DNA from 2 places in the Nonomuraea sp. NPDC048882 genome. Region 1 is predicted to be linked to the other one. Evidence: riboswitches for the same ligand, from Rfam matches in the RefSeq annotation. Region 1 holds a riboswitch; the other holds the start of a gene.
The links. Region 1 has a riboswitch for cobalamin ahead of AB0C27_RS48005 (CbtB-domain containing protein). Riboswitches for the same ligand answer to the same signal wherever they lie in the genome.

Region 1 (6,224 bases):
GGTCAACGTGCCCGCCGTCGTGGACGCCGTGGGCGAGCGGGCGATGGTCCTGGCGGCGGGCGGGATCACCGACGGCCGCCAGGTCGCCGCCTCCCTGTGCCTGGGCGCGGACGGCGTGTGGGTGGGGACGCGCATGGTCGCCTCGCACGAGGCCCGCGTGCATCCCGAGCACCACCGGCGGCTGGTCGCCGCCGCCGGGGACAGCGCCGTGCTCACGTCGATCTTCGGGCCGGAGTTCCCGCGGTTCAACCCCATGCGGCTCCAGCGCAACCGGGTGGTGGCCGAGTGGAACGACCGGGTGGCGGAGATCCCGGCCGATCTCGACTCCCTTGACCCGGTCGGCACCACGATCGTCCAGGGCGAGGAGGCGCCGGTACGCAAGTTCCCCCTGCTGCTGGCGGTCGCAGAGACGGAGGCCGACTGGGAGGAGATGCCCTGGCTGATGGGACAGGGCGTCGGCCTCGTCCACGACATCAAGCCCGCCGCGGACATCGTCACCGACATGATGGAGCAGGCCGAACAGGTGCTGACCGGTTTCGGGGCCGCGACTCGCGACCGGAGCCCATCCTGAAGGCGCGAACGGCGCCGCCGTCCCTTCTTGTCGTGCTTTCTCAGCGCCATTCGATGAAGGCGGCGGTGTCGCCGAGCGTGGCGAACTCTCCGGTTCGCTCGATCTTCTGGGGCGTGGATCCCGGCTTGGTGTCGCTGAGGTAGTAGTCCATCGCGGCCCCCTTCTGGGAGAGGAACGCGAACCTCCGGCCGTCCGGTGAGATCACCAGGGCGCGGTTGCGGTGGTCGTTGCTGGGGAGGATGGGCGGCCCGGGCTTCGCCCCCGGGGCGATGTCGAGCGCGGCGAACCTGCCGTTCTCGCCGCACAGCACCGTGTCGTCGTCGAGCCAGCCGTCATAACAGGCGAGGTATCTGCCCTTCTCCACGAGGTCCAGGCCCACCCCCTGGGTCTGCGCCGGGACGTCGAGGACATAGCCTTCCGCCAGCAGGCGTCCGCCGTCCGGTGAGAGGAAGGCGCTATTGGCCACCACCGCCTGGCTCGGCGTACTCCCCACCATGACGAGGTGCTGGGCCGTCCGCACCTCGAAGCGGTCGACTGCCTTGTGGTCCCCGGCGAGCGCGCGGCTCGCGATCCGGTCCTTGGTCGAGACCCCGGGGTCGTCGGTCACCTCGTACGTGAACCAGACCGCGCTCCCGTCCCGGGAGAAGGCCGCGTTGTGCTCGTGCGGGGTGTTGCCGAAGTCCTCGTTCCCGGTCAGGTCGGTAAATTTCCCCGTACGGTCGACATAGCCGACATGCGTGGCCCGGGTCTCCAGGTCTTCGGTGACCACGGCCATCTTCGTGAAGTCCTGGTCGAAGAGCGATCGGATGGCGGTCACATCCCCGGCATCAGCGGGCAGTTCATCGGGCTCGCACAGTCGTCTCACGGCGGTGTTGGGCTCGGATGCGTCGTACTCGGTAATCGCCGTGTCCGGCAGCCGGAACTCCGCGTGCGCCAGGTGTTTCCAGCTCTGCGGGTTCCAGCCGTCGAGGTTGACGACCCCGCCGCTGCCGTTCCCCCGCGTGCAGACCGCCGTGATGATCATGTTCTGCTGGGTGAAGTCCGCACTGATCGCGGTCTCCGAGGCTCTCCGACCGGTGACCTCGCGCTCCTCGGCGGCCGAGGAACAGCCGGCGAGGCTCGCCGCCAGGACCAGCGCGAGAAGGGACGCCGTCGCTCTCGGCCTGTCAATCACGCGTCTCTCCCCCATCCGACTTCGACCGGCGATCCCTACGGTGCGCCGGCGGGTGTTGAGAACGTGTTGAGCCCGCGTTGAGAGGCCGAGGAGCATCGATGCTCAGGGGCACCTGCCATACGCGCGCCGTGCCCGGTCGACGCTGGTGTGCATTGACTCGAACGGGAGGAAAGGATACGTTCCGGTAGATTTCACGGTTGTCCAAGGGAAATCCGGTGAGAAGCCGGTGCGGACGCGCCACTGTATCCGGGACTTAGATCCCGGGAGCCAGGTCGCTTGGCCGCCGTGACCTCGTTATGGGACGCGTCACCCCGAGGAGGCTCGCATGAGTGGTTTGACCACTCCGTCCACCATTCCCTTCCCCCGCCTGCGCCCTTGGCTGCTGGCGGTTCCCGTGCTGCTGCTCGTCGCTTACCTGGTCCTGATGGACAACGGCGCGGTCTCCCAGACCGGCGCCTTCCTGCACGAGCTCATGCACGACGGGCGGCATCTGCTCGGCGTGCCCTGCCACTAGGGGCCGGAATGGTACGCACGTACCTGGTCAGAGGTCTGCTCGTGGGCCTGCTGGCCGGACTGATCGCGGGCACGTTCGCCTTCGCCTTCGGGGAACCGCACGTCGATGCGGCCATCGCCCTGGAGGAGGCCGCGGCCCAGGCCGAGGCGCCGGAGCCCGCCGCCGAGGAGGCCGGGCACGGCCACGGCGAGGAGGCCGAGGTCAGCAGGCCGGTGCAGAAGGCCGGGCTCTTCCTCGCCACCGGACTGTACGGGCTGGCCGTCGGCGGCGTGTTCGCGCTCGTGTTCGCGGGCCTGCGCGGACGGGTGGGACCGCGCTCCGACGGGCCGCTGGCGCTCGCCACGGCCGGAACGGCCTTCGTCGCGGTCATCCTCGTTCCATTCGTGAAATATCCGGCCAACCCGCCTGCGGTGGGTGACCCCGACACGATCAACAGCCGCACGGTGCTCTACGTCGTGATGATCCTCGTCGGGCTGGCGGCGACGGCGATCGCGGTGGCCACCGCCCGCCGGGTCACCGCCGATCCGTGGGCCCGGTGGGTGGCGGCGGTCATCGGCTTTCTCGTCCCCGTGGGCGCGGCCTGGGCGCTGTTGCCGGCCGTCGACGAGGTGGCCGACGGCTTCCCCGCCACGCTGCTGTGGGAGTTCCGGCTCACCTCGATCGGCACCCAGCTCGTCTTCTGGGCGGCCTTCGGCGTGCTGTTCGGCTGGGCGAGCGAGCGAGCGGCACGCCGTACGAGCGGCATGCCGCTGAGCGCAGTCCCGTCGAGCTCGGGTCCGAGCTGAGCGGAGTGCTGTTCGTCCGGCACGCCACGGCGCCGGGCATGCGCGCCGCCCGCTTCCCGGCCGAAGAGGACGCCGACGCGGCGGATCTGGCCAGAGCCGCCGCGCTCGGCCCTGCGCTCGCCGCAACGGTGGCGTGGGCGTGGGCGTGGGCCGCTCCTGCCCGCGCGGCACGGCAGACCGCCGCCGCGCTCGGACTGGACGCGCGAATCGTCCCGGCGCTCGCGGAGGCGGACTGCGGCCGGTGGCGCGGCCTGCCGTACGAGCGGGTCGCGCGGGAGGAGCCGGACGCCCTGGCGAGCTGGCTGTCCGACCCGCACGCGGCTCCGCACGGCGGCGAGAGCCGGGCCGCGCTCGCGATCAGGGTGGCGGCCTGGCTCGACTCCGTACGGGAGGAGCCCGGCGGGGTCGTCGTCTGCGACGCCGGCGCCATCCGGGCGGCGCTCGGGCATGCCCTGGGGCTGGATCCGCCGGCCGCCGGCCGCATCGATCTGGCTCCTCTGTCCACCACCGAGCTGGCCGTCACGCGGGAGGGCTGGCGGGTGGCCCACGTCAACCGGAAGGTTCTGTCTTGATCGTCACCTACCCGTTCAGCGCCGTCGTCGGGCTCGCCGACCTGAAGCTGGCGCTGGTGCTCAACGCGGTCTCGCCCCGGGTGGGCGGGGTGCTCGTACGCGGCGAGAAGGGCACGGCGAAGTCCACGATCGTGCGTGCGCTGGCGGCCCAGTTGCCCGCCGTGGACGTGGTGCCGGGCTGCCGGTTCGCCTGCGATCCCGGTGCGCTTGATCCCGAATGCCCTGACGGACCCCACGAGCACGGCGCCGGGGGCGTGAGTCGCCCGGCCGCGCTGGTGGAGCTGCCGGTGGGTGCGTCGGAGGACCGTCTGGCCGGCTCGCTCGACGTGGAACGGGCGCTGACCGAGGGGGTGAAGGCGTTCGAGCCCGGCCTGCTGGCGTCCGCGCATCGCGGTGTGCTCTACGTCGACGAGGTGAACCTGCTGCACGACCACCTGGTCGACCTCCTCCTCGACGCGGCCGCCCTGGGCAGGTGCTACGTGGAGCGCGAATCGGTCTCGGTCCGGCACGCCGCCCGGTTCCTGCTGGTCGGCACCATGAACCCGGAGGAGGGCGAGCTGCGCCCGCAGCTCCTGGACAGGTTCGGGCTGACGGTCGAGGTGCGGGCGTCCCGCGACCCGGAGGAACGCGCCGAGGTCGTCCGCCGGCGGCTGGCCTTCGACGCCGACGCGGAGGCGTTCGCGGCGCGGTGGGCGGAGGAGGAGTCGGCGCTGGCGGACCGGATCGCGGCCGCGCGGGACCGGGTGCCGGGCGTGCGGCTGCCGGACGCCCGGCTGCGGCAGATCGCGACGGTGTGCGCGGCGTTCGAGGTCGACGGGCTGCGGGCCGACCTGGTCACCGCCAACGCCGCCGTCGCCCACGCCGCCTGGCAGGGGCGGGACATGGTGATCACCGAGGACGTGCGGGCGGCGGCCCGCCTGTCGCTGCCGCACCGGCGCCGGCGCGACCCGTTCGACGCGCCGGGGTTGGACGAGGCCCTGCTCGACGAGCTGCTTGAACGTACGTCGCCGGATGACGGGCCCGGCGACGACGGCCCAGACGGCGGCCCGGATGCCGGCCCGGGCAGCGGCCCGGACAGGGCTCCCGGCAGCGATTCCAGCGGAGATCCCGGCGGCGGAGGTCCGGCGGGGCCGCCGCCGGGCGGAGACGAGGGCTCGCCGCCGGACACGACCGGCGGGCCGGCCGATGGCATCCAGGGAAGCCCCGGGGACGGCCGGCCGAACGACGGCTCGTCTGATCCGCGGGACGATGACGCAGGACCGGCGACACCCGGCATCGGCGGACAGGTGGCCGGCGCAGGGGCTCCGCACCGGGTGCCGCTGCTGGAGGTGCCGGGGATCGGCGAGGGGGCGGCGGGCCGGCGGTCACGCGCACGGACCAGGCACGGCCGGAGCACCGGCGCCCGCCGCCCCTCCGGCCAGGTACGCGACCTGCACCTGACGGCGACGATGCTGGCCGCGGCGCCGTACCAGCGCGGGCGCGGGCGCACCGGACCCGGGCTGCTGCTGCGTACGGATGATCTGCGTGAAGTGGTGCGCGAAGGCAGGGAGGGCAACCTCGTGCTGTTCGTGGTGGACGCGAGCGGCTCGATGGCGGCCCGCAAACGGATGAGCGCGGTCAAGACGGCTGTGCTTAGCCTGCTGCTGGACGCCTACCAGCGTCGCGACAAGGTCGGCCTGATCACGTTCAGGGGAGCCGGCGCCGAGGTGGCACTGCCTCCGACCTCGTCGGTGGAGGCGGGCGCGGCGCGGCTTCGTTCGCTGCCGACCGGCGGGCGCACCCCGCTGGCGGCGGGGTTGATGCGGGCGGCGGAGGTGTTGCGCGTGGAGCGGCTGCGTGACCCGGCCAGGCGTCCGCTGCTGGTGCTGGTGACCGACGGGCGTGTCACGGCGGGCGGGGACGTGGACCGGGCGGCCGCCCTGCTGGAGGGCACGGCCTGCGTGGTCGTCGACTGCGAGAGCGGTCCGGTGCGGCTCGGTCTGGCGGTCAGGCTGGCGTCCCGGTTGCGGGCTCGGCTCGTCCCTCTCGACGCCCTGGCCGACCTCGGCTGCCTCGTCCGTGACCACAGGAAGGCGGTCTGATCATGCCGCGGGGAAAGCCCTCCGTCGTGCCCGACGACGGTCTGACCACCAGGCAGCGGCGTACGAGGCCGCTGCTGATCGTCCACACCGGCCCCGGCAAGGGCAAGTCGACGGCCGCTTTCGGAATGGCGTTGCGGGCCTGGAACCAGGGCTGGCCGGTGGGGGTGTTCCAGTTCGTGAAGTCGGCCAAGTGGCGCATCGGCGAGGAGCGCGCGCTCAAGGTGCTCGGCGGCAGCGGCGAGGGCGGCACGGTGACCTGGCACAAGATGGGCGAGGGCTGGTCGTGGATCCAGCGGCCCGGTACCGAGGAGGACCACGCGGCCGACGCCCGCGAGGGGTGGGCGCAGATCAAGCGCGACCTCGCGGCCGAGACCTACCGCTTCTACGTGCTGGACGAGTTCACGTACCCGCTGAAGTGGGGCTGGCTGGACCTGGACGACGTGCTGGAGACGCTCACCGGCAGGCCGGGCGGCCAGCACGTGGTGGTCACCGGCAGGGACGCCCCCGGCCGGCTGATCGAGGTCGCC
Region 2 (6,224 bases), on a different contig from region 1:
ATTACGCCGCCGTGGCGCTCGGCCGCGATGTGGACAAGCCTCGCAATCTCGCCAAGAGCGTTACGGTCGAGTAAGAGGCTAATTCGGGCCAAACTATCGTTATCTCGCTGCGGACGGCATAAATTCAAACTGTGCGGCAGTTCGACCAACACCGGCCCCATCCCGCACGCATGTACGACTACATGCTCGGCGGGAAGGACAACTACGCGGTCGACCGCCAGGCCATCGATCACCTGGCGGAGCTGATCCCGGAGGCGGTCCCGCTGGCCCGGGCGAACCGGGCCTTCCTCCAGCGTGCCGTGCGTTATGTGGCCCGCGCCGGGGTCACCCAGTTCATCGACCTCGGCAGCGGGCTGCCGACCCAGGGCAGCGCGCACGAGGTGGCCCCCGAAGCCAAAGTCGTCTACGTCGACCGCGATCCCGTCGTCGCCGCCCACGCCACGGTCCTGCTCCGGCGCTCGCCGGGCAGGGCCTGTTTCGTCCAGGCCGACCTGCTCGATCCCGAGGAGGTGCTGGCGAAGGCGGGTGAGTTCCTCGACCTCGACCGGCCGGTGGCCGTGCTGATGGTGTCGATCCTGCACTTCCTGCCGGACGAGCGGGACCCGCAGCGGGCGGTGGCCGTCCTGCGCGAACGGATGGCGCCGGGCAGCCATCTGGTGATCTCGCACGCGACGACGCTCGGCCGCATCGAGGACGAGGAGCGGGCCAGAAGCGTCCAGCGGGGATCGTCCTCGCGCAACGGGGCCGACCGCACACCGGCGCAGATCCGGGCCTTCTTCGGCGATTTCCCGCTGGAGCCGCCGGGGCTCGTGCAGGCCACCGACTGGCGTCCCGACCGGCCCAAGCTGGTGGGTGACTGGTCGCTGCCGTCGTCCCTCATGGCGGGAGTCGGAAAGAAAGTCAGATAAGCCTAAAAATCATGAAAAAGCGGCAAAAATAGTGATTTTGTGTGTTGACCGGGACCCCGGTGTATAGCCACTTGTAATGGGTTAATAACCTAGAGTAATGGGGGATTTGGGCAGCACGATCATGCGCCGCCGGGGCTTCATCGCCTGGGGCCTCGGCCTGGCGGCCTGCGCCGCCGGGTGCGGTGTCGAGCGCGCGGGTGAGCGCCTGGCCGCACCGCGTACCGGATTCTCGATCAACTCCGACCGGCGGCGCTGGGCCCGCGTCGGTCAGGCGTTCGCCGGAGCCGCCCGAGCGGCCGGGTTCGAGGCCGGCACCGGCCTGGGCGCCGGCTCGATGATCACCGTGACCGGCCTGCCCGCGCTCACCGCGGCCGAGTTGAACAACGGCCAGAGCCTGCTCGACACCGGCACCCCGCTGGCCAGGCTGAGCGGCGAGGCCGAGGTGGTGGTCGTGCCCGACGGCTCGCCGCTGCGCGACTTCGACGACTTCTGCGCCCGGCTGCTCGCCGGCCCCGGCCGGACCCTGCTGACCGGCGGGCCGCAGGGCGAGCCCGACCACCTGCTCTTCGGCCTGATCGCCAAGGCGCTCGGCGCCGACACCAGGCAGGTCGACTACACCGGCTATCCCAGCAGCGGCGAGGCCGTCGCCGCGCTGATGGCGGGCCGGGCCACCGCCGCCGCCGGCCCCCTGTCCAACTGGCGCACCGGCATCGGCCGCGGCCGGGTCAGGGCGCTCGCGGTGTCCTCGGCCCGGCGCGTGCCCGACCTCGACGCGCCGACGCTGCTCGAATGCGGCGTACGGGTGGACTTCGCCGACTGGGTGGCCGCGTTCGGGCCCGAGGACATGCCCGCGGAGCGGCGCGAGGCGGCCGTGCGCATGTGTGACGAGGTGCTGGGGTCGAGGGCGTGGGAGGCCGCCTGCCGGACGGCGGGCTGGCTGACGATCCCGCTGGCGGGCGACGACTTCGCGCTCTGGCTCGGCACGGAGATCGCCCGCACCCGGGCGACGCTGCGCGATCTCGGTCTGATCGACGCCACCAAAGCCACAACATGCTGGGGTAGTTGCGGGAACGGCCACTAGATGTAGGATCCTGGTCGTCGCTGGTTCGCCTCACCCGAGGCGGAGCAAAAGGGAACCCGGTGCGATTCCGGGGCTGCCCCGCAGCGGTGAGCGGGAACGACCGCCGTCATACGCACTGGAGAGATCCGGGAAGCGACGGCCAGTAGGAGCCATCGAGCACGCCCGCAAGCCCGAAGACCTGCCAGCGGTGTGAAGTGTTCAGGGCCTCGAGGGCGGGCCGGAGCGCGCCGCGGCGGGGGAGACCCCTGGCCGTCGTGCTCTCGCGTGCCCTCACGGGGATGAGCTCGCGAGGAGAGAGAGCACGTGACTCAGATCGTTGAGGTTGACCGCCGCCTGGCCATCGAGGAGGCCGCCGCCAGGGTGATCGCCGACCCGGCCAACTCCCGGGTAGCCGCCCGGCTGCTGGCCGAGGAGATCGCCGACGAGGCGGCCGGTCAGGGGGTGCGCACGTTCTCCGAGTCCGTCGCCGCCACCCACGCGGCCGGGCTTGTCCAGGACGGGCTGGCCGAGTTCGTCGCCGCGCACGCCGCCGAGCTCGACGCGCTAGTGCCGGACGACGCGGACGACCGCTTCGAGTACTTCGGGCTGCGCACGGTCTACGACCGTTACCTGCTGCGCCACCCCGAGAGCCGGGCGGTGCTGGAGCGGCCCCAGCACTTCCTGCTCCGCGTGGCCTGCGGGCTGTCGGAGAGCGTCGCCGAGGCGGCCGAGCTGTACGGGCTGATGTCCACGCTGTCGTACCTGCCCAGCTCGCCCACCCTGTTCAACTCCGGCGCGCGCCGCCCGCAGCTTTCGTCCTGCTTCCTGCTCGACTCGCCGCGCGACGAGCTCGAAGCCATCTACGACAGGTACGGGCAGGTGGCCAGGCTGTCCAAGTACGCGGGCGGCATCGGCATCTCGTGGACCCGGGTGCGCTCGCGCGGCTCCCTCATCAGGGGCACGAACGGCCACTCCAACGGCATCGTCCCCTGGCTGCGCACGCTCGACTCCTCGGTGGCGGCGGTCAACCAGGGCGGGCGGCGCAAGGGCGCGGCCTGCGTCTACCTGGAGACCTGGCACGCCGACATCGAGGAGTTCCTCGAACTGCGCGACAACACCGGCGAGGACGCCCGCCGCACCCACAACCTCAACCTGGCCAACTGGGTGCCCGACGAGTTCATGCGGCGGGTCGAGGCCGACGAGATGTGGTCGCTGTTCGACCCGAAGGAGGTGCCCGAGCTCACCGACCTGTACGGGGCGGAGTTCGAGGCGAAATATCGCGCCTATGAGGCCGCCGGGCGATATGTCAGGCAAATTTCGGCGCGTACCCTCTACGGCCGCATGATGCGGACCCTCGCCCAGACCGGCAACGGCTGGATGACGTTCAAGGACGCCGCCAACCGCACCTCCAACCAGACTGCCCGCCCCGAGAACGTCATCCACCTGTCCAACCTGTGCACCGAGATCCTGGAGGTCACCAGCGACGCCGAGACGGCCGTCTGCAACCTCGGCTCGGTCAACCTGGCAGCCCACCTGGCCGGCGGCGGCGTGGATGGCGACATGGACTGGGAGCGGTTGCGCGGCACCGTAAGGACCGCCGTGCGCTTCCTCGACCGCACCATCGACCTCGGCTTCTACCCGACGCCTGAGGCCGGGGCGGCCAACCGGCGGTGGCGGCCGATCGGGCTCGGCGTGATGGGGCTGGCCGACGTGTTCTTCACGCTGCGGCTGCCGTTCGACTCGCCGCGGGCGCTGGAGCTGTCCACCAGGATCGCCGAGGAGATCGCGCTGGCCGCGTACGACACCTCGGCCGACCTCGCGGCAGAACGCGGCCGGCACCCGTCGTACGCCGACACGCGCGCCGCCGCCGGTGTGCTGCACCCCGACCACTACGCGGCGGCCGGCTCGGCGCGCTGGGAGGCGCTGCGCGAGAAGATCGCGCGCACCGGCCTGCGGAACTCGCTCATGATCGCCATCGCCCCCACCGCCACGATCGCCTCCATCGCCGGCTGCTACGAGTGCATCGAGCCGCAGGTCTCCAACGTGTTCAAGCGCGAGACCCTGTCGGGTGAGTTCCTCCAGGTCAACCGGTATCTGGTGGCCGATCTCCAGGCGCGCGGGCTGTGGACGCAGCAGCTCCGCGACGACCTCAAGCGGGCCGACGGCTCGGTGCAGACCGTGCCCGGCATCCCCGAGGACCTCAAGGTGCTCTACCGCACCGCCTGGGAGCTGCCGCAGAAGGCGCTGATCGACCTGGCCGCCGCGCGCCAGCCGTACATCGACCAGTCGCAGTCGCTCAACCTGTTCATGGCCAGCCCCACCATCGGCAAGCTCTCCTCGATGTACGCCTACGCCTGGAAGAGCGGCCTGAAGACCACGTACTACCTGCGCTCTCGCCCCGCCACCCGCATCGCCCAGACCACGGTGACGGCCCAGCCCACCCGCTCCTCCGCGCTCGCGGCGGCCGAGGCGGTCGCGTGCTCGCTGGAGAACCCGGAAACCTGCGAAGCCTGCCAGTAAGGAGCCCCTCTCATGCTGCTCGACCCCGGCATGGACCTCACCCTGCGTCCCATGCGCTACCCCGACTTCTACGAGCGCTTCCGCGCGGCCATCCGCAACACCTGGACCGTCGAGGAGGTCGACCTGCACAACGACCTCGCCGACCTGGCCAAGATGACGCCGCAGGAACGCCACCTGATCAACCGGCTGGTCGCCTTCTTCGCCACCGGCGACTCGATCGTGGCCAACAACCTCGTGCTCAACCTCTACCAGCACGTCAACGCCCCCGAAGCGCGCCTCTACCTGAGCAGGCAGCTCTACGAGGAGGCCGTGCACGTGCAGTTCTACCTGACCCTGCTCGACACCTATCTGCCCGACCCGGACGAGCGGGTCAAGGCGTTCGCCGCCATCGAGCACATTCCCTCGATCCGCGACAAGGCCGAGTTCTGCTTCCGGTGGATCGACTCCATCGACGGCCTGCGCCGCTTGGAGAGCGCCGCGGAACGCCGCCAGTTCCTGCTGAACCTCATCTGCTTCGCCGCCTGCATCGAGGGCCTGTTCTTCTACGGCGCGTTCGCCTACGTCTACTGGTTCCGCTCCCGTGGCCTGCTCGGAGGTCTGGCCACGGGGACGAACTGGGTCTTCCGCGACGAGTCCATGCACATGGAGTTCGCGTTCAGCGTCGTGGACACCGTGCGCGCCGAGGAGCCTTCGCTGTTCGACGACGAGCTGGGCAAGCAGGTCACGCTCATGCTGGAGGAGGCCGTCGCCGCCGAACTCGCCTTCGCGGCGGACCTCTGCGGCGACGGCATGCCCGGCATGGGTGTCGAGCAGATGCGCCAGTACCTCGAATACGTCGCCGACCAGCGGCTGACCCGGCTGGGCCTGCCCCGGCGCTACGACTCGGCCAACCCCTTCGCGTTCATGGAGTTGCAGGACGTGCAGGAGCTGGCCAACTTCTTCGAACGGCGTGTCTCTGCTTACCAAGTGGCGGTTGAGGGCAATGTGAGCTTTGACGAGACGTTCTAAGACATAGGGGGCATGAACGTGCAGTCTCCGGCGGACTGGCCGATCCTCCTCATCGCGGTGATCGGATCGATCCTCCTGGTGGAGGTGCTCCGGCGGCTGCTGAACCGCGCAGGGCGCAAATGGGCCCTGGCCCGCCACCTCGTGGAGCACTGCACGTGGCCCGCCTTCCTGATGGCCGCCGCGGTGGCCGCCAACGCGGTGTTCGGGCAGGGGATGTTCGGCGACGCCCCGGCCGAGCGGGCCCTGGCCGGCACGGTGGAGCGGGTGCTCGGCCTGGTCACGATCGCGGCGGTCACCTGGCTGATCGTGCAGGCCACGTACGCGCTGACCGACGTCGTCCTCGACCGGCTGGTGCTGGTCGAAGGCGAGCGCAACCGGCGGGCGCGGCGGATCATGACCCAGATCGCGCTGGTCCGCCGCATCGCCGCCGCGGTCATCATCGTGGTCGCGGTCGGCGCGATGCTCTTCTCCTTCCCGCAGGTCCGCGCGCTCGGCGCCGGCCTGCTCGCCTCCGCCGGCATCGCGGGCGCCGTCGTCGGCATCGCCGCCCAGCCGACCATCGGCAACGTGCTGGCCGGCCTGCAACTCGCCTTCAGCGACGCGCTCCGCCTCGACGACGTCGTGGTGGTCGAGAAGGAGTGGGGGCGGATCGAGGAGCTCACGCTCACGTACGTGGTGCTGCGTCTCTGGGACGAACGGCGGCTCGTGCTGCCGGTGTCGTACTTCAC

Region 2: linked by a shared signal. The riboswitch ahead of AB0C27_RS18490 (ribonucleoside-diphosphate reductase subunit alpha) and the one ahead of AB0C27_RS48005 (CbtB-domain containing protein) in region 1 are both predicted to bind cobalamin.

What each region holds. Positions count from the first base shown of each region.
Region 1 covers NZ_JBEZGB010000022.1:86,989-93,212, forward strand. The annotation lists gene AB0C27_RS47995 (nitronate monooxygenase) at 1-571, shown strand, start outside; gene AB0C27_RS48000 (hypothetical protein) at 612-1,745, opposite strand; cobalamin riboswitch at 1,911-2,040, shown strand; gene AB0C27_RS48005 (CbtB-domain containing protein) at 2,071-2,259, shown strand; gene AB0C27_RS48010 (CbtA family protein) at 2,268-3,044, shown strand; gene AB0C27_RS48015 (histidine phosphatase family protein) at 3,050-3,616, shown strand; gene AB0C27_RS48020 (VWA domain-containing protein) at 3,613-5,697, shown strand; gene cobO (cob(I)yrinic acid a,c-diamide adenosyltransferase) at 5,700-6,224, shown strand, end outside.
Region 2 covers NZ_JBEZGB010000004.1:916,777-923,000, forward strand. The annotation lists gene glmS (glutamine--fructose-6-phosphate transaminase (isomerizing)) at 1-74, shown strand, start outside; gene AB0C27_RS18480 (SAM-dependent methyltransferase) at 132-908, shown strand; gene AB0C27_RS18485 (tripartite tricarboxylate transporter substrate-binding protein) at 1,006-1,989, shown strand; cobalamin riboswitch at 1,994-2,190, shown strand; gene AB0C27_RS18490 (ribonucleoside-diphosphate reductase subunit alpha) at 2,293-4,488, shown strand; gene AB0C27_RS18495 (ribonucleotide-diphosphate reductase subunit beta) at 4,501-5,496, shown strand; gene AB0C27_RS18500 (mechanosensitive ion channel domain-containing protein) at 5,509-6,224, shown strand, end outside.